Microscilla marina ATCC 23134: one gene and its partner. The protein of the gene in region 1 interacts with the protein of each later gene in a pairwise test. Links are inferred from orthologs where the notes say so. Each region holds a gene or a part of one and is shown on either strand. Other genes may lie near its edges.

Region 1 (8,853 bases):
GCTTGCTGTAGCTGGTAGCTTACCTTACTACTGTTATGAACTCAAAAAAATACCCCCGTACTTATCACTTGCCCTGGTCGCCTGGGGCTACTTCTGACGATAAGATTGCGGCTTTTATAGACCAAGCCATTGGGCAACCCATCATCATTACCGAAAAACTGGATGGCGAAAATACTTGCTTGAATCAACACGGTGTATTTGCCCGCTCCCATGCTGCGCCTACCCAAAACCCTTGGTCAAGCTACCTGTGGGATATTCACACCCGCATACACTATCAACTAGACGAGCTAGAGGTTTTTGGCGAAAGTCTGTTTGCGATTCACTCTATTACTTATACAGGGTTACAGCAATATTTCTATGTGTTTGGCATGCGTCAGGGCACGGTATGGCTTCCCTGGGAAGAAGTGGTTATGTATGCCGACTTGCTAGACCTACCTCTGGCGCCAGTGTTGTTTGAAGGAACCGTGCAAAACGAAGCCGAACTTAAGGCATTGATTGATGGGGTTTTGCGCGAACCCAGTGAGTTTGAAAGCCTGGAGCTGGGTATTGAAGTACCCAAAGAAGGGGCGGTAGTGCGTTTAGCCACTGCTTTTGAGTCAGACGATTTTGACCAAAGTGTTTTTAAATGGGTAAGAGCCAACCACGTGCAAACTGATGAGCACTGGACCAGAAACTGGAAACGTGCCCCGCTTGAACACGAATGGATACAACAACAATTGAAAAAAAACAACCGCACATGACACGCTATAAAACCGAACAACTATTATCGTTTGAAATTCCCTACGATTGGGACTTGCTTACAACACATTTTGATTGGCTGCAAGCCTTGTACGATTGTCCACAAGACCCGATATACCACGCTGAAGGCAATGTAGGCATTCACACCCGCATGGTAGTAGAGGCTTTGTTTGAGCTGCAAGGATGGCAACAAGCAGACGCCCAAACTCGTACCATTTTGTTTACCGCCTGTTTGCTGCACGACATTGCCAAACCCGAATGCACCGTGATAGAGCCCATAGAAGGTACCGACCAAGTAAGAATTACTTCGCCGCGCCACGCCAAAAAGGGTGAAAAACGAGCCAGACAGGTGTTGGCAGATTTACCCTGGAGCCATTGGGTAAAAGAGCAGATTTGCCAATTGGTACGTTTTCATGGTTTGCCTATTTGGTTTTTGTCTAAAACTCATCCCGAAAAAACCGTAATTCAGGCAAGCCTAAGTGTAAATACCGAATGGCTTGCTTGGGTGGCGGAGGCAGATCTAAGGGGGCGAATAAGTGATACCCAGGAAGAGTGGCTGGAGCGAATTGAATTCTTTGCTGAGTTTTGCCGTGAGCAACACTGTTTTGGAGCCGCACGACATTTTGCCAGTCCACATACTCGTTTTTTGTATTTTCAAAAGTCCGAAGTATACCCCGATGCCCCTATTTATGACAATACTTGTGTAGAGGTATTTTTACTTTGTGGGCTGCCAGGCGCTGGCAAAGACACTTGGATTGACACATACGCAACAGATTTACCTGTAGTATCGTTAGACAAGCTCCGACAAGAATTGGGGGTGTCGTTTAAAGACAACCAAGGCAAGGTAATACAAGCTGCGCAAGAAAAAGCAAAAGAATGTTTGCGTAAACAGCAGTCATTTGTGTGGAATGCCACCAATATTACCCGCCAAAACCGAAAAAAGCTCATTGACTTATTTAGTCAATACCGGGGCAGCACTACCATTGTGTATTTACCCAAACCTTTGTCGGTAGTGCTCAAGCAAAACCGTGAACGAGAAGTAGTCATTAAGGAAAAGGTAATCTATAATTTTTTGGGCAGGCTTGAACCACCCACCATTGCCGAGGCGCACCGTTTGTGGGTGGTGGAGTAGTAGATATGAAGGATTTTTTCGTCAAATTATTATGTTTCAACCAGTTTTCTTACAAATATAAACCTTGTTCACAAAACTTTTTATTACATTTTTAGTAGTTTATGAAACCACACATGTCTTACGAATTATGAACTATAGAACATTATTTACCTCGGAGCATTTAGATATCTTTGATCTTAGCCCTTATATACCCTGTGCCATTTTGGTTTCTTGGAAGGGACACTGGGGCGTAGAAGAGTACCACAAAGAACTATTGCAACAAACCTTGGATCACTTTCGTGATCATCATACTCAAATTATGGTATCAGACCATTCTACTTTGCAAATGGTAACACTTGACCTGCAGGAACTACTGGAAGATTGGTACTATAAAGAAGCCTCCAAACATGGCCTAAAAGTAGAAATATGGATAGAACCAACCGATATTCTTGCCAGGGCATCGGTGAGTCTGATGTTGGGGGGCGACTTGAGCCGTAATACAGAAATGCTCATGCCCAAGGTACCCGACCTGGACGAAGCTTTGTTGCTTGCCAGCCAATTTGCCGAGCAACTCTAAGGAATAGTACCAAAATAAATTTACATTTTTAACGTCATCTTTCGCTGACAGAATTCGTTAAAAAAACTTGCCGTAGCGCTGCTATGACGCCGTCCCGCAGGGCGGGCTCAACATTCACTGGATATTGCCTCTCCTGCCAACAAAATATTTTGGCGTTACTATAGAACTTTATTTTTACACCATTCCTAAGTTTTTAGCATCAATCAAAAATTGTTTTCATATATTAAAAATAAGAGACTCCCAATTACCTTGGTGAGTCTTTTTTTATGCTTTGTTTTGTTGCTCCAAAAACTGGATTCCTCATTTTTTTCTCTATTTTTGGTGAGGTTTAGCCAATGTACAAAGTGTATGACAAAGTTAAACCATTGACCCAAGTCTGTTCACTTGTTTATTGGCTGGGACTACTCATTAAAACAATCTCACAATGGAAAAAATCAAGGAACTTAAGTTTTTCACAAAAAAAATACCGCTTACTTTCGACAGCAATGGCAACAGTGTGAACACACTGGACATTGAGCAAATAAAGAAAGAAATTGGCGAAGTAGACATTGATTACCGCTCTATAGCCATTAGTCAAACCGATACGCATATAATGGTGACCTTTAGAGTAGCAAGCAATAAAAACGAAAATAGTAAATCTATCGGGTTTGGTGGATAGTAAAAATAAGGTTCTAGGTGTTAGGTACAGCCTGTTCTATGGGTAGCTACTATTTTTCTATTACGTTGATTTTTAGCGAGGTATAAAATCGTAGTTAAAGGGTTCATTGGGCGGCTCCCTCGTGGTCGCCCTCTCCTTTTGCTGACTGAGCTTGCTTTGAAAACAACAAGGCTTGCGGGAAAACTTTGCGCTTAATATTTATTCTAAACACCTGCCAAAACTGCAATATCCAACCCTCACCTCCTCCAAAGTCTAATAACTTTCCCATTAAATTGCAAATCCCTGTACTTTGTTCGTAGCTTTGTGGTTTGAACTTAATTGATAACCTGAATATATTTTACTTATGCTCGCCATTAGTAACATGTCGTTTTATTTCGGTAGCCGACCGTTGTACAAAGATGCCAACCTTCATATCAAACCCAAAGACCGGATAGGACTCATTGGAGCCAATGGTACTGGAAAATCTACCCTGTTAAGACTTATTTCAGGTGAATATGCTCCCGACGAGGGCACCATTTCTAAGGCAAAAGATTGTACGATTGGCTTTCTTAACCAAGACTTGCTTTCTTACCTTACCAACGAGAGTATTCTGGAGGTGGCCATGCAGGCTTTTGAAGAACAAAATCAACTCCAGGAGCAAATTGATAAAACCTTGCACGAGATGGAGGTAAATTATACCGACTCGTTGGTAGACAAACTTGCCAAATTACAAGAACGTTTCGAGATGTTGGGAGGCTACTCTATGCAAGCAAAAGCCGAAGAAATTCTTGAAGGTTTGGGCTTCAAAACTGCTGATTTGCAACGCCCTTTGCAGGAATTTTCGGGAGGATGGCGTATGCGGGTAATGCTTGCCAAATTGCTATTGCAAAAGCCCGCCTTGCTGATGCTCGATGAACCTACCAATCACTTAGATTTACCGTCTATTCAGTGGATAGAAAACTACATTCATAGCTACGAAGGCGCCATTATAGTAGTATCGCACGACCGCCAGTTTTTGGACAATGCTGTAAAAACCACGGTAGAGGTGTCACAGGCAAAGCTAAATATTTATGCGGGCAATTATTCTTTTTATCTGAAAGAACGCGAGCTCCGTCAGGAAATACAACAATCTGCCTACGAAAACCAACAAGACAAAATACGTCAAACTGAACGTTTTATTGAGCGTTTTCGATCTAAATCTACCAAAGCACGCCAGGTACAATCAAGAGTAAAGGCACTGGAAAAAATGGACTTGATTGATGAGGTAATTGACGAAACTGCCAAGGTAAATTTTAAGTTTAACTTTGGGCAAAAGTCGGGGCGTCAGGTAATGGAGCTCGACAATATAGGCAAGGCTTACGGCGACCTTACTATCTTGAAAAACACCACAGCACGCATAGAACGAGGCGATAAAATAGCATTGGTGGGTGCCAACGGAAAGGGTAAGTCTACTCTGTTGCGCATTATTGCAGGTACCGAACAAATAAAGGGCGAACGCAAACTAGGGCACAATGTGTTGTTCTCGTTTTTTGCCCAGCACCAGCTCGAGTCGTTGGTAGTAGAAAACGAAATACTAGAGGAACTCAAACAAGCGGGCTCGGCAAAAACAGAAACGGAACTACGAAGCGTATTGGGTTGCTTTTTGTTTAAGGATGACGACGTATTTAAGAAAATTAAAATTCTTTCGGGAGGAGAAAAGTCAAGGGTGGCTCTAGCCAAGGTGCTGATCTCTGAAGCCAACTTTCTGCTACTCGATGAGCCTACCAACCACCTAGACATTCAATCGGTCAATATATTGATGCAGGCACTCGATCAATACGAAGGTACTTTTGTAGTAGTATCGCACGACCGTCACTTTATTTCGCAGGTGGCCAATAAGATTTGGTACATCGAAGACGAAGAAATTAAAGAATATCTGGGCACTTTTGCCGAGTACAACGATTGGTACCAAAAACAACTGGCAAAAAAAATGGCGCAAGCAGCGGCTCCTCAAGAGAAGAAAAAGAAGGAAAAAAAGCCAAAGCCACAAGACTCGCCCGAAATAAAGGCAATTAAGCGTGAAATACGAGAAACCAAAATGGCGCTCGAAAAAGCTGAAGCAAAGGTCACTAAATCAGAAAAAAAGCAAGAGGAGATAGAGCTCAAGCTTGCTGACAACACTATTTATAACGATCCTGAAAAACTAGAAAAAACCCAACAGGAATTTGCCAAAGTACAAGAGGAATTGGCTGCCGCCAATGATGCTTGGGAAGAACTGGTAATGAAAATAGATGAACTGGAAGCACAGCTTTAGATTTCTATAAGCCTTGGGAAAGAAAATAATCAATTCAACAAAAACCCTCCTCTGTATACAAGCACAGAGGAGGGTTTTTATTGTTTATGGGCAAGCTTCTACTCTTCTACCCATACCACTTTGTCTTTTATGTCGCCACGGGTGCCTGCTTTGGGAGTTTTTTCGGGGTAACCCAAATAAAAGAAGCCCAACAATTTGTCTTGTGGGTCGAGCCCAAAAAAGTCTTTAGCTTCTTCGCGATAGGTAACCCCACCACTGCCCCAATAGCCCCCTACCCCATAGGCAGTGGCAGTCAAGTAAATATTTTGCACAGCACAGGCTACGGCTTCTATCTCTTCTATTTCGGGTATTTTTTCTGATACCTGACGACTCATACCTATGGCTATTACATGCGATGCCATCAAGGGTTTGTTGGCAAGTTTGTCAAACTTTTTTTGATCAAACTGGTCGGCTGGGGTAATCCGTTTGTATAGCTCAGACTGAAAGCGTGCCAATTCTTTCAAGCCTTCACCTGTAAACACCACAAACCGCCAAGGCTCGGTTTTGCCGTGGTTAGGCGCCCAGTTGGCATTTTCCAGTATTTGTTCTATGATTTCGCGGGGAATTGCCTTGCCCGAAAACTGTTTGGGGAAAACCGAACGGCGTTCGCGCATCAGGCGGTTGATTTCGTCTATATTGAACGGGGTTTGTATATCTGTTTGAGTTTGCATAAAGTCAACTTTCATTATTTAGACTGATTATAAATAATACGTAAAAATACAAGAAATTATTGAATGTGCAAGGCTTCTGTTCAAAGAAGCAATTGATTAAATAAGATGCTAAAGTTGAATTCTTTTTTATATTGCAATTTATTTTATTTGCAACAAGTTTTAAACTGTCTAACAAATTAGACGTTTTCTTGTTTCGCATTTGTTGCTCACTGCCTGAAGCAGTGTAAGTCAGTTAGTTGATATATGGCAAAATCTAAAAAATTTGGGGCATTTACAGGAGTGTTTACCCCCTCAGTACTTACTATTCTGGGGGTAATCATGTACCTGCGTTTGGGATGGGTTGTTGGGCAAGCCGGCTTATTTTGGACCATTATTATTGTATTAATTGCCCACGTTATTTCAGTATCTACCGGGTTGAGCGTATCGTCTATTTCTACCGATAAAAAGGTACAGGCGGGCGGGTTGTACTACATTCTTTCCCGGAGCCTGGGCTTACCCATTGGAGGTGCCATTGGCATTACCCTGTTTGTGGGTACTGCCTTGAGCATAGCCTTGTATGCCATTGGTTTTTCTGAAAGTTTTCTCGATTTTATCGGGATGGCATCAGGGCACCAAATCAACGAAAATGCACTCATTGCCATCAAACAGAGCATTACGGCTCCTATGCTTAAAACCTTACAAGTGGGCAGCATAGATGATATTTTGGTACCACTCAAAAACAGTGATGCGCTTCAGGTGGTATTCCATAACAAAGAAGCCTTTATCAATGCTCTAAAGCTCGCCCTTAAAGAGCAAGTGGCTGAACAACAATTTTCTACCATCCAAGGGGTCATTTTAGCGAATTCGCGGGCTGTTACAGTCAACGACCTCCGTTTGGCGGGCACTGCCACCGTTATATTTGTTACTACCATTGCTTTTATAAGCACCTCATTTGCCCTTAAAACCCAGTTTTTTATTATGGCAGCCATTGCGTTGTCGCTGGTGGCCATTTTTATGGGAAGCCGGGAGTTTGCTCCCAAAACGCCTACTCTGGCACCTAGCCCAGACGCATCGTTAGGGGTGATATTTGGCGTGTTTTTTCCAGCGGTTACCGGGTTTACTGCAGGGGTAGCTATGTCGGGCGACCTCAAAAACCCTAAACGCACTATTCCAGTGGGTACAATGGCATCTATTGTAGTAGGACTGGTAGTATACATTGTGCTGTCTATTTTTCTTGCCTATACTATAGACCCCCACATTTTGCGTAACAATAGCAACATTCTCAAAGAAATTGCTTTTATTTCTCCTGCCTTTGTATTGGCAGGTATTTGGGGAGCTACTTTATCATCAGCGTTGGGCGGCATTTTGGGGGCACCCCGCATTTTGCAGGCCATGTCGGTAGACAAGATCACCCCAAAGCTCTTTGGCAAAGGAGTGGGCAAAAATAATGAACCACGCAATGCTTTGCTTCTTACTTTTGTAATTGCCGAAGCCGGAGTGCTTATTGGAGAACTGAATGCCATTGCCCAGGTAGTATCTATGTTTTATCTAGCGGCTTATGGTTTTATCAACTTGTCATGTTTCTTAGAGAGCTGGGCAAGTCCCGATTTTCGCCCCACATTTAAAATACCCAAGTTTGTGAGTCTCACAGGGTTTGGTTTTACATTGTTTGTAATGATTGCCCTGGACCTTACCTCTATGGTAGTAGCTTTTGTGATCATTGGGGCTATTTTTCTTTACCTGATACGCAAGCAAATATCACTGGGCTTTGGCGATGTCTGGGAGGGCGTGTGGGCGTCGGTAGTACGCAGGGGACTTTATACTATAGTAAGCAAAGAAACCAAACAACGCAACTGGCGACCTAACATTGTGATGTTTAGTGGAGGCGAAGAAGCACGCCCCCATTTGGTACAGTTCGGCAAAACGCTGGTAGGACGCTTGGGTTTTTTGTCTGACTTTCACCTGGTTGAACGCAAATCGTCGGAGGTAGTGTTTTCTAAGCCGCAGCAGTTTGTACAAGACAATGGAGCGTTGGTTACCGGGTCGTCTATGGGATTTTTTACCCGTAAGCTCGATTGTATCGACTTATATGATGGAATGGAAAACATTGCCAAAACTTATGGGTTTTCGGGGCTTGACCCCAACACCATACTCATGGGTTGGGGCAGGCAAGCCAAAGACCCTACCAAGTTTATCTCGTTTGTGCATAACCTGGTCAAGCTCGATTACAATATATTGTTGATGCAGTACAACCAGGCACATGGATTTGGCAAACAAGAGGCTATAGACATTTGGTGGAGAGGCAAGAGTTTTAATGTAAACCTTACCTTGACCTTGCTCAAGTTTATCCAGTCGTCAGACGATTGGCGCAAGGCCAAAATACGCTGCCTGATAGTGAGCGAAGATAACCTGAACCAAAACCGTATTTATAAGAACATTACCCTGATGTTGGAAGAGATGCGGATTGAAGCTGAGGTAAAGGTGATTAGCAATGAGGTACAACAGCGCCCTTATCAGGAAATAATCAATGCTGAATCGACAAATACTGACTTGGTAATACTGGGTTTGCCTGAAATCAAATCTAAACTGGATTTTGAGTTTTATGAAAATACCAATCAACTCATTAGCCAAATTGATAAAACAGTGGTAATGGCCAAGTCGTCGTCTTATTTTGAGACTGCTTCTAATAACTTGCTTGAGCTTACCAACGAAAGTGATGCACTACCCAAGCAAGAAGCTGACATTGCCGAATACCGGATTCCAGAGTTGGTATTGCCCCAAAAAGAAGAACTGGCGGACATTATCACT
Region 2 (9,314 bases), on another replicon or contig:
GCAGGTAAGCTTCCTCAATTGCTGGAAGTGGGCGATTTGAAAGGTATTCTACACGCCCACTCTACCTATAGCGATGGCAAAAACACTTTAGAAGAAATGGCGCTTGCGGTAAAAAATGCCGGGTATGAATATTTGGGCATTACTGATCATTCTCAGTCGGCTTTTTATGCCAATGGCTTGCCAGTGGGCAGAGTACTTGACCAGATTAAAGAAATAGATGCATTGAATGAAAAGTTGGCGCCTTTCAAAATATTTAAAGGAATGGAGTCGGACATTATAGCCGATGGTGGGCTTGATTATGATAATGATATTCTTGCCAAGTTTGATTTTATCATTGCTTCTGTTCATTCGGGATTGAAAATGGCAGAAGAAAAAGCCACCGCAAGATTGATTAAGGCTATAGAAAACCCTTATACTACTATGTTGGGGCACCCTACCGGGCGTTTGTTATTAAGGCGCGAGGGTTACCCTGTAAACCACAAAAAAGTAATAGATGCTTGTGCAGCAAACAATGTGAGCATCGAAATAAACGCCAGCCCTTGGCGATTAGATATAGACTGGCAGTGGGTACACTATGCTATAGAGAAAGGTGTAAAATTAAGCATCAACCCTGATTCGCACGAGGTTGGCACCATTGATCATGTGTATTATGGGGTGTGTGTAGGGCGAAAAGGTGGGTTAACAAAAGAAATGACGTTAAATACTCTCGGAGTTGACACTTTAGGTAGATATTTTGCGGATCGAAAAAAGCAAAAGGGGATTTAATGTTTTGTTTTGTACCAGGGCTATAGATTAGCTGCTGGTACAGGGCTAAATTCAAGGCTGTGAGGTGGTGTTTTGAGGTGAGAGGCATAGTCGTTCCCTATTGTACAATATTTGCACACACACCATCTAAACAGAACTATGAAAAATATCATTTTAGACGAAGTAAAGGGGTTGATTCAAAACGAAAACATTGGTGATGCTCTTCAGAAACTCAGTGGGTTTGTCGAAGAACAACGTCAAGAAATGTACAATGTTTTGAGTATCCAACAGAGGTATTACAATGACTACCTCAACCGTATTGACGACTTGTCAATGAGTGAAGAAATCCACTCGCAAATAAAAACTAATTTGTGCCATAGTTTGCTCAAAATAGTAAACAATATAGAAGAGGCGACCGAAAAAGTAGCTGAGCCAAGCATAGCTCCAATGCCCAATAAGTTTGACATAGATTATGTGCTGCCTGAGCATAGTACTGTATTTATTATAATCGATGCCGACACCCCTACCACAGCCGAAGACCTTATCAGTACGGTATACCACGATGAATCTTTTCAAGAGGCGCAAGTATTGATTGTAAATGTCGAGCAATACGCATATTTTGATGAGTTTTTGACCGATTTGCAAGCCAACCACCTGGAGGGCTATCCAATAAATGCTTATGGCAAAGATTGGGTAGTGGGCAATCACACCCGTTTTTTTAAGTCTTTTGTATTGCCACACCAATGGCTGGCTTCTCAGGATGAAGAGGAAGCAAATGCTGAGAACGAAAAACCTGAGGAAGAAGGGCAGGTAAAAGCAATGGCTACCGAGGAGGAAACAGGTGAATTGTTAGAAGCTAATACAGAGGATAATCCGTTGGTAGATGCACGTTTACATATTCCCTTTAAGGACACAGGTATACACATCAAGTTTAAGTCATATTACGATTGGTGTGAGTGTAATTTTTGGGGAGTTGTTAATAGTGGTTTTGAGACTGCCTATGGTTTGTTTACGTCTGATGAGGCGGTTTTTCAAGACATTTTTTCGGGTGAATTTTCGTCAAAACTTACGGGTGAGTTTTTTAGCCTGATTCAAAAAAATGCCCCTGATTTGCCTTACAAAAAGTATAGTGAAGTAAACCCTGATGACTATAAATATAAACTCATCATTCAGCCTTATCAGCCCTTAGATAACGTACCCAACAAATCGGTTTTTATACTTTAGTGATATAACTTAACTTTTGATGGTTTGAGTTTTTTGTTGCTTTGTAAAAACGACTTGTAGGCACATTTGAGTTGTGTATGGCTCGGTTGCCTAACCTTTGAAACGTCCTAAAAAAGTTATCCACCAGTTATCCACAAAAAAACGAGGTAAAATGTGGATAACTTTTGGCTTTAAAATTCAGTGAAGGATTGTTGCAAGTTTTGCCTCAAAGGCAGAGGTAATACTTTGTTGTAACTCAATTAAAAAGGAGGAGCTACATAAGTAAAACCGTCTTCTCCTAAGTTATTAGTCAAAACTCTAAGATTTTTCTTTATATCATCATACGGTCCTGTCAAGTAGATAGGCTTACCGTCTTTGCCAAACTCTATTTCGTCTATTCCATCTGTAATCAAGTCTTCGTCCAAAAATCTTTGGGTAATTGCCCAGTCTTTATCCATAGGGTCAAAACCACAACTTGCTGCGTGGTCAATGCCCCCAAAAATAAGGTTATGAGCCGTTTCTTCATTAATTTGTTCATATTCACGCCCTTCTCTCATAAAATTTTCATCGACAAAATCTTCATATTCGTTAGCATCCATATTGATAAAATATAGGGTGCTTTTCAGCCCCAAACATCCCTTATCTATCAGGTAAACACAACAGCAAATTTTGCCGCTGTGCATTTTCTTACTTACATATACTGATACCAGCTCATGCCCCGAAAACCAGTCAGCACTGGCGTAGCATTTATAAAAAGGTAAATCACTACTTTTGTTCGCAATATACTTTCTGGTAAGTTGGCGTTCTTTTTTGGTTAGTTGCTGCATTTCTTTATAATTAAAATTAAAAATAGCACATTTTGCTTAAATTTAGACCCATTATATAATACTGTCTTAAAAATAACAAATATGCCTGAATTTAAAACCCTCCACGACGCCTTTGAATGGTTTCTTGAAAACGTGTATCCTCAACTTTCTTCTGAACAAAAAAGGCGATTAAAAGACGTAAGGTACGATTTCTATGCAGAAGGTAGGAAAGTATCAGTTAACCGTATGAATAGGTTTTTGCATGAATTTAGTGATTTTGAAAATATTTTCCGTGTGAATAACAAAAAACAAAAGTCGTAGATTTTTAAAATAAACGATTTTTCACTATCTTTGATCGTCTTTGAAAAACAAAGATGCCCCTGAGGTGTTAGATTTGACCGTCTTACCCCAGAGGCTTTGCTAAATATAAAAACTTAACAGTATGCAAGGTACTAATTTCTTTGAGGTTGCCCAAAGCCCTTATTCGCTTGATTGGTTTGAGCAAGGCATTCGTGCTCGTTTAGAGCATCTCTCATTATCGGCAGACACACCATTAGAACATTATAGCCAAACTGGGCAAAGCTTAAGCCCTGATAATATCGAAAAAATGATTAGTCATTTGGAGTTGCGTATGTTAGAAATGAGCTATTTGATAAACGAATTAAAATTGTTGCAAAAGCTTAAGACTGATGTGTTGCCTTAGTTTTATAAAAATACTTACTTCATTGCCTTACCTCAGCGTTTTGGGTAGGGCAATTTAGCCTACTTTTGTGCCCCAATATTGCCTCTGAAGTCAACACTTTTAAAAAAAATAAACCCTCTCCTGCTTTTTAATTTAAAAAGTGTAAATTAGTATTGAGTTTTAATTAGGTAAGGTATAGTTAACAAGATTACCTATACTCAGTCAGATTGATTATTAATATTGAATTGAACACACAAAATGGATAAATTTTCTTATATCGGAAACGCTGATGTGGCTTATGTAGAAGAGCTGTACCAGCAATATAAAAACGACCCCGAATCGGTTGACAGTACCTGGCAATATTTCTTTAAAGGATTTGACTTTTCGGTAGAGCAATATGGAGAACCAGGTGAAAACACCAACGGACAAAACGGGGCTGCTTCTACAACCAAAGGTAAAGCTTCTAAAACCGATATAGAGAAAGAAATCAGCGTTCGTGAGTTGATCTCGGCTTACCGTTCGCGTGCCCATCTTTTGTCTACAACCAACCCAGTAAGACCACGCCGCGACCGTCGGGCTCGGCTCGAACTCAAAGATTTTGGTTTGACCGATGCCGACCTTAATACTACCTTTGAGGCAGGACGTACTATTTTTGATCGCCCAGCTACTTTGAAAGAAATCACTGACGCCCTTAAGCATATTTATGAGCGCACCATTGGTTTTGAGTATGCCTATATTCGTGAGCCAGAAGTACTGGAGTGGTTCAAACAAAAAATTGAGAGCGAGTCGCTCAACTTCAATCCTTCGTCTGACTACAAAAAAAGAATTTTATCTAAACTCAATGAGGCAGTAGCCTTTGAGAATTTTTTACATACCAAATACATTGGACAAAAACGCTTCTCAATAGAAGGAGGCGAAAGCACTATTCCAGCCTTAGACGCGGTGATTAACCGTAGTGCAGAGCTAGGAGTAAAAGAAGTAGTAATAGGTATGGCACACCGGGGGCGTCTCAACGTGTTGGTAAACATTATGGGTAAAACCTATGAAGATGTTTTCAACGAGTTTGAAGGCGAAATGCCCGAAGAAGCAATGGGAGATGGTGATGTAAAATATCACTTGGGTTTTGCTACCGAAATAGACACTCCTGAAGGGCACAGGGTAAATTTACAATTAGCTCCTAACCCTTCACACCTTGAGGCGGTAGATCCCTTGGTAGAAGGATACGTACGTGCCAAGTGTGACCGTATGTATGATGGTAATGTAGATCGAATATTGCCTGTTTTGATTCACGGAGATGCGGCGATTGCCGGACAGGGTTTGGTATATGAAATTACCCAAATGTCGAAACTGGAAGGCTACCATACCGGAGGAACTATTCATTTTGTAATCAACAACCAAGTAGGTTTTACTACCAATTTTGAAGATGCCCGTTCTAGTATTTACTGTACCGACGTGGCAAAAATGACTGACTCACCTGTATTGCACGTAAACGGTGATGATCCTGAGGCAGTAGTATTTTGCTGTAGGTTGGCAGCTGAGTTTCGTGAGAAATTTAACCGCGATATTTTCATCGACTTGGTGTGTTACCGTAAACATGGGCACAACGAAAGTGATGAACCTAAATTTACCCAGCCTGCGTTGTACAAGCTGATCTCTAAGCACCCCAATCCACGTGAACTATACTTGAGTCGTCTCAAAGAAAGTGGTGACTTGGACGCAAGTATTGCCAAAGAAATGGAGCAGGAGTTTAAGCAAATGTTACAGGACAGGCTCAATATGGTTAAGCAAAAAGCCGTTGCATATAAATTACAACCTGTAGAGAAAGAATGGGAAGAGTTGCGTTGGTCTACTCCTACCGACTTTGATAGGGTATACGATACCAAAATCACGGCTGATATGGTGGATAAAATAGGGAAGGCATTGACCTTTTTGCCAAAAGGTTTCAAACCTATTCGCCAGATAGAAAAATTGCTCGAAAAACGCAAAGACATGTTCTTTGGCAGTAAAATACTTGATTGGGCTTCTGCCGAATTGCTGGCGTATGGGTCTATACTTGCTGAAGGTAAGATTGTACGCTTTAGTGGACAAGACGTAAAACGAGGTACTTTTTCGCACCGCCACGCTGTATTGCATGATGCCAATACCAGTGAACCTTTCTATAGCCTTGATTATATTCAAGAAGGGCAAGAGAAAATGCGCATCTACAACTCACTATTGTCTGAATATGGCGTACTAGGTTTTGAGTTTGGCTATGCGATGGCAAACCCTCACGCTCTTACCATTTGGGAAGCCCAATTTGGAGATTTTGCCAATGGTGCACAAATTATCATAGATCAGTTCATTACTGCTGTGGAGTCTAAATGGCAAAAAATGAATGGCTTGGTTATGTTGTTGCCGCACGGTTATGAAGGGCAAGGACCTGAACACTCAAGTGCCCGACTAGAGCGTTTTTTGCAAATGTCAGCAGAGTACAACATTATTGTGGCTAACTTGACTACCCCTGCCAACCTTTTCCATATTTTACGACGTCAGTTGGCTTGGGAATTCCGCAAGCCGTTGGTGATTATGTCACCTAAGTCGTTATTGCGTGACAAGAAAGTAGTGTCCTCTGTAGCTGAGTTTACCGATGGGCAGTTTCATGAAGTCATAGGTGATGACTATGTAGAGGCTAAAAAGGTGAAAAAAGTATTGTTGTGTACTGGTAAAATCTATTACGACTTGCTTAAAAAGCAACAAGACGATAAGCGCAAAGATGTAGCAATTATTCGTGTAGAACAATTGCACCCATTCCCTACTAAGTCTATCCACTTAAAATTGGGTAAATATGTCAATGCCAAAACGTATTGGGTGCAGGAAGAACCAGTAAATATGGGTGCCTGGAGTTACATTCAGCGAGTATATCGTTATGACCAAATAGAGGTCATCGCTCGTAAGTCAAGTGCTTCACCTGCCACTGGTTATCACACAGTACATAGCCAAGAGCAAGCGACTATTATAGAGGCTGCTTTTAAGTAAGAAAAGATAGTATTTATAAAATAAACAAAACCCCATTTGATTGTATATTGAGTGGGGTTTTATAATTTTATCCCTACCACCAAAATGTCATCTCTTTGACTTGTTTGGTGCATATATTCATCCAGGTTTTCTTCTAGCACTCGTTGTTGTTCGGACATTGGTTTCAAAGCCTGCGAAGCCAGGAGTTTTTTGAGTTTTTGTGAGCCAAAACTTTTTCTGGCTACATTGTTCTGATCACTATACCCGTCAGTGGTCAAAAATATTAAATCATTTTTGTGTAAGGTAAGTGTGTGCTCTTCAAAAACCTGATGGTTTCTGGGAACTATGCCAATAGAAATTCTACTACCTTTGACTTCACCAAACTCTTGACTATCACTTTTAATGTAATACATAGGGCGTTTGGCACCACCAAAAACAACCTTTACAGTGCCATCAGGCAAGTATTGAATATTGCACAGCGCCATGTCCATTCCTGATTGATTACCCGTTTTTTCTCGTTGTAGGGCGTGCTTTAACTCAGATTTTAGTGTTTCTAATATTTGGGCAGGTTGAATAATATTTTTTTGGTGTACAATCTCATTCAGCAAAGTATAACTCATCATACTCATAAAAGCTCCTGGCACCCCGTGTCCGGTACAATCTATAGCGGCTACTAGCCTTATATCCTTGCCATCTTTAGTTTTATCTGCCCAATAAAAATCTCCCGATACGATGTCACGTGGACGAAAAAGCACAAAATAGTTTTTAAATATTCCTTGCATTCTGTCATTAAAAGGCAAAATAGCATCTTGAATAAGCTTGGCTGCCTCTATACTCTTTTTTACCTGAAGGTTTTTCTGATAAAGCTGTTGGTTTTTTTTTTCAATAAAGTCACGTTGAGCGGTAATTTCTTCGTGTTGTTGCTGGAGCTCTTCGTGTTGTACCATAATCTCTTCTTGTTTATGCTGAAGCTCAACAGTACGTTGTTGCACCTTTTTTTCAAGGCTGGCTTTTTGTTTAAGCAACCGACTTGCATTGATGCGTAAAACGATTAATACAAATAATATTGCACATACCACATACAAGGTATAAGCCCACCAAGTGCGGTGCCAGGGAGGGTAAACCTTGAACTCGAAACGTGCCAACTTGCTTAGGTCACCATGCGCATTTTTAGCCCTTACTTCAAAAACATAATTACCTTCGGGCAAATTGGTATAATTAGTATTGCGTTCTATGCTCCATTTAGACCATTTTTCTTGAAAACCTTTTAACCTGAACTGATACTGGTTTTGGTTGCTATGTTCATAAAACAAAGAAGCGTAATCAAACCTAAGCGTGTTGAACTGATAATCAAGAGAGACAGAATGTAGGCTGTTTTCAGTAAAAAGAAGAGAATCATTATTAATGAATACTTTCCTGATAATGGTTTGATAAGTGTTGGGAGGACTCTTTTTCCATTGGTCATCATATAATATCATAGTTTGGTCTTTGGCTATTGCCACCCGTCCGTCTGTTAACTCTATGATAGCTTCACTATCAAGTGAAGTTTGTATAGCTCTGAAAGGTTTTTCTACGAGTGTATATCCGTTGTTAGAGGTTGCTTTTAGCATGGCCAACTCGACTTTATCAGGTTTTTTTATCTGGATAAATAAATTCCCCTTTCTTGTTTCATATATGTAATATACTTGTTTGCCTTTGGTGTAAGCATGTAAAATAGGGTGAGGATGAAAACGTTTTTTTGCCCGGTCAAATGCATATATGCCATCTGTTGTACCAAAAATTAGCTGACCGTTTTTTAAGCGAAACACTATATTGGCTGCAGTAGAAGGTAAGCCATCCTTGGCTGTATATACTACTTGCTTTACCACACTATCTTTTGCGGCATTGAGCCATACCCTAAAAATACCTAACTGGAAATCGTGAATCCATAAACTTTCATCTTTATCTTCTATAATAGAGTATATTTTTGCCGTTACTTTTTCGCCTTTTACTTTTTTCTTTATCCATTTCCCTTTTTTCTGAGCCATCAAAAATAATCCCTGGTTATAAGTACCTATCATCAGTTTAGAAGGGGCGTTTTTTAGTGCTACAAGTGTTTGTGTATAAGCTTGATCTACAATCCTTTCAGGCTTTCCATTTTTCATTTCATAAATAGTACCGGTATGTGCCACATAAAACCTGCCTTGGTGTTCCAAAAAGTCCCATACTCCATCTTTGATTCCTTTTACTTCTTCAAAACGACCTTGTTTGTTCAAGAATGAAAGCCCATTCATAGTACCCACATAGAGCCTTTGGTTATGATAGGTCATCCTTAGAATTTGCCCGGAAAAGCCGTGCCTTTTGTCCCAATAGGTAAAAGAGCTATTATTATGGATTTGCCCAATTCCTTTTTCACCCAAGGTCCATATATTACCTTCTTTATCAAAATCAAAATTGTAGATTAAAAGGGTGGGAGTATCTCGATTAGAAGCAATAAAACGTTGAATTTTACCATCTTTGCCTAATACATACAATCCTTTGTTTTTGATGGTAAGCGCAATAGAGCCATTGTTCAGCACCTTGAAATAATAAATAACAAAAGTCGTGTTTAATTTGGCAAAAACATTGTCGAGTTCAGTTGTAAAAGCTTCTTCTCTCTGAAATTTGCCGTTTTTTAGGTATAACCAACGCATTTGATGAGTTTTGGCATCAAACGCAAGCAAAGTGTCTTGGCTATAGTTTATTATACGCCATATATCAGGCAGGTTTTTTACTCCTTGAAGGAGGTTAGTTTTTACTAGTTTTTTTCCATTCCAAGCAAATAAATCACTTCCAGCTTGTGCATATATATTATTGTTAAAATGAAAGACTTGTTTGCCTTTTTTAGCAATGGGGGCAAATTGTCC

What was found.
Region 2: the proteins of M23134_RS34305 (region 1) and M23134_RS06860 interact in binary tests that used the Escherichia coli proteins (3 or more experiments, as listed by UniProt). The link is inferred for Microscilla marina ATCC 23134 from one-to-one orthologs.

What each region holds. Positions count from the first base shown.
Region 1 is NZ_AAWS01000070.1:16,416-25,268, reverse strand. The notes cover bases 3,016-5,891. They hold M23134_RS34305 (ABC-F family ATP-binding cassette domain-containing protein), read left to right. Parts: upstream 3,016-3,427; coding sequence 3,428-5,356; downstream 5,357-5,891. Other genes in these bases: M23134_RS34300 (nitroreductase family protein), read right to left, coding at 5,455-5,891; M23134_RS41570 (hypothetical protein), read right to left, coding at 3,188-3,352; M23134_RS34310 (hypothetical protein), read left to right, coding at 3,016-3,084. Outside these bases: M23134_RS34325 (RNA ligase family protein), read left to right, coding at 36-740; M23134_RS34320 (AAA family ATPase), read left to right, coding at 737-1,870; M23134_RS34315 (hypothetical protein), read left to right, coding at 1,998-2,426; more of M23134_RS34310, read left to right, coding at 2,851-3,015; more of M23134_RS34300, read right to left, coding at 5,892-6,081; M23134_RS39400 (amino acid permease), read left to right, coding at 6,310-8,853. UniProt on the Escherichia coli protein: Genetic data indicate it may be involved in ribosome assembly or function.
Region 2 is NZ_AAWS01000006.1:173,046-182,359, forward strand. Bases 3,314-6,650 are described here. They hold M23134_RS06860 (2-oxoglutarate dehydrogenase E1 component), read left to right. Parts: upstream 3,314-3,693; coding sequence 3,694-6,450; downstream 6,451-6,650. Other genes in these bases: M23134_RS06855 (hypothetical protein), read left to right, coding at 3,314-3,456; M23134_RS06865 (SpoIIE family protein phosphatase), read right to left, coding at 6,510-6,650. Also shown: M23134_RS06835 (DNA polymerase/3'-5' exonuclease PolX), read left to right, coding at 1-765; M23134_RS06840 (hypothetical protein), read left to right, coding at 904-1,968; M23134_RS06845 (hypothetical protein), read right to left, coding at 2,208-2,774; M23134_RS06850 (hypothetical protein), read left to right, coding at 2,856-3,074; more of M23134_RS06855, read left to right, coding at 3,196-3,313; more of M23134_RS06865, read right to left, coding at 6,651-9,314. UniProt on the Escherichia coli protein: E1 component of the 2-oxoglutarate dehydrogenase (OGDH) complex which catalyzes the decarboxylation of 2-oxoglutarate, the first step in the conversion of 2-oxoglutarate to succinyl-CoA and CO(2).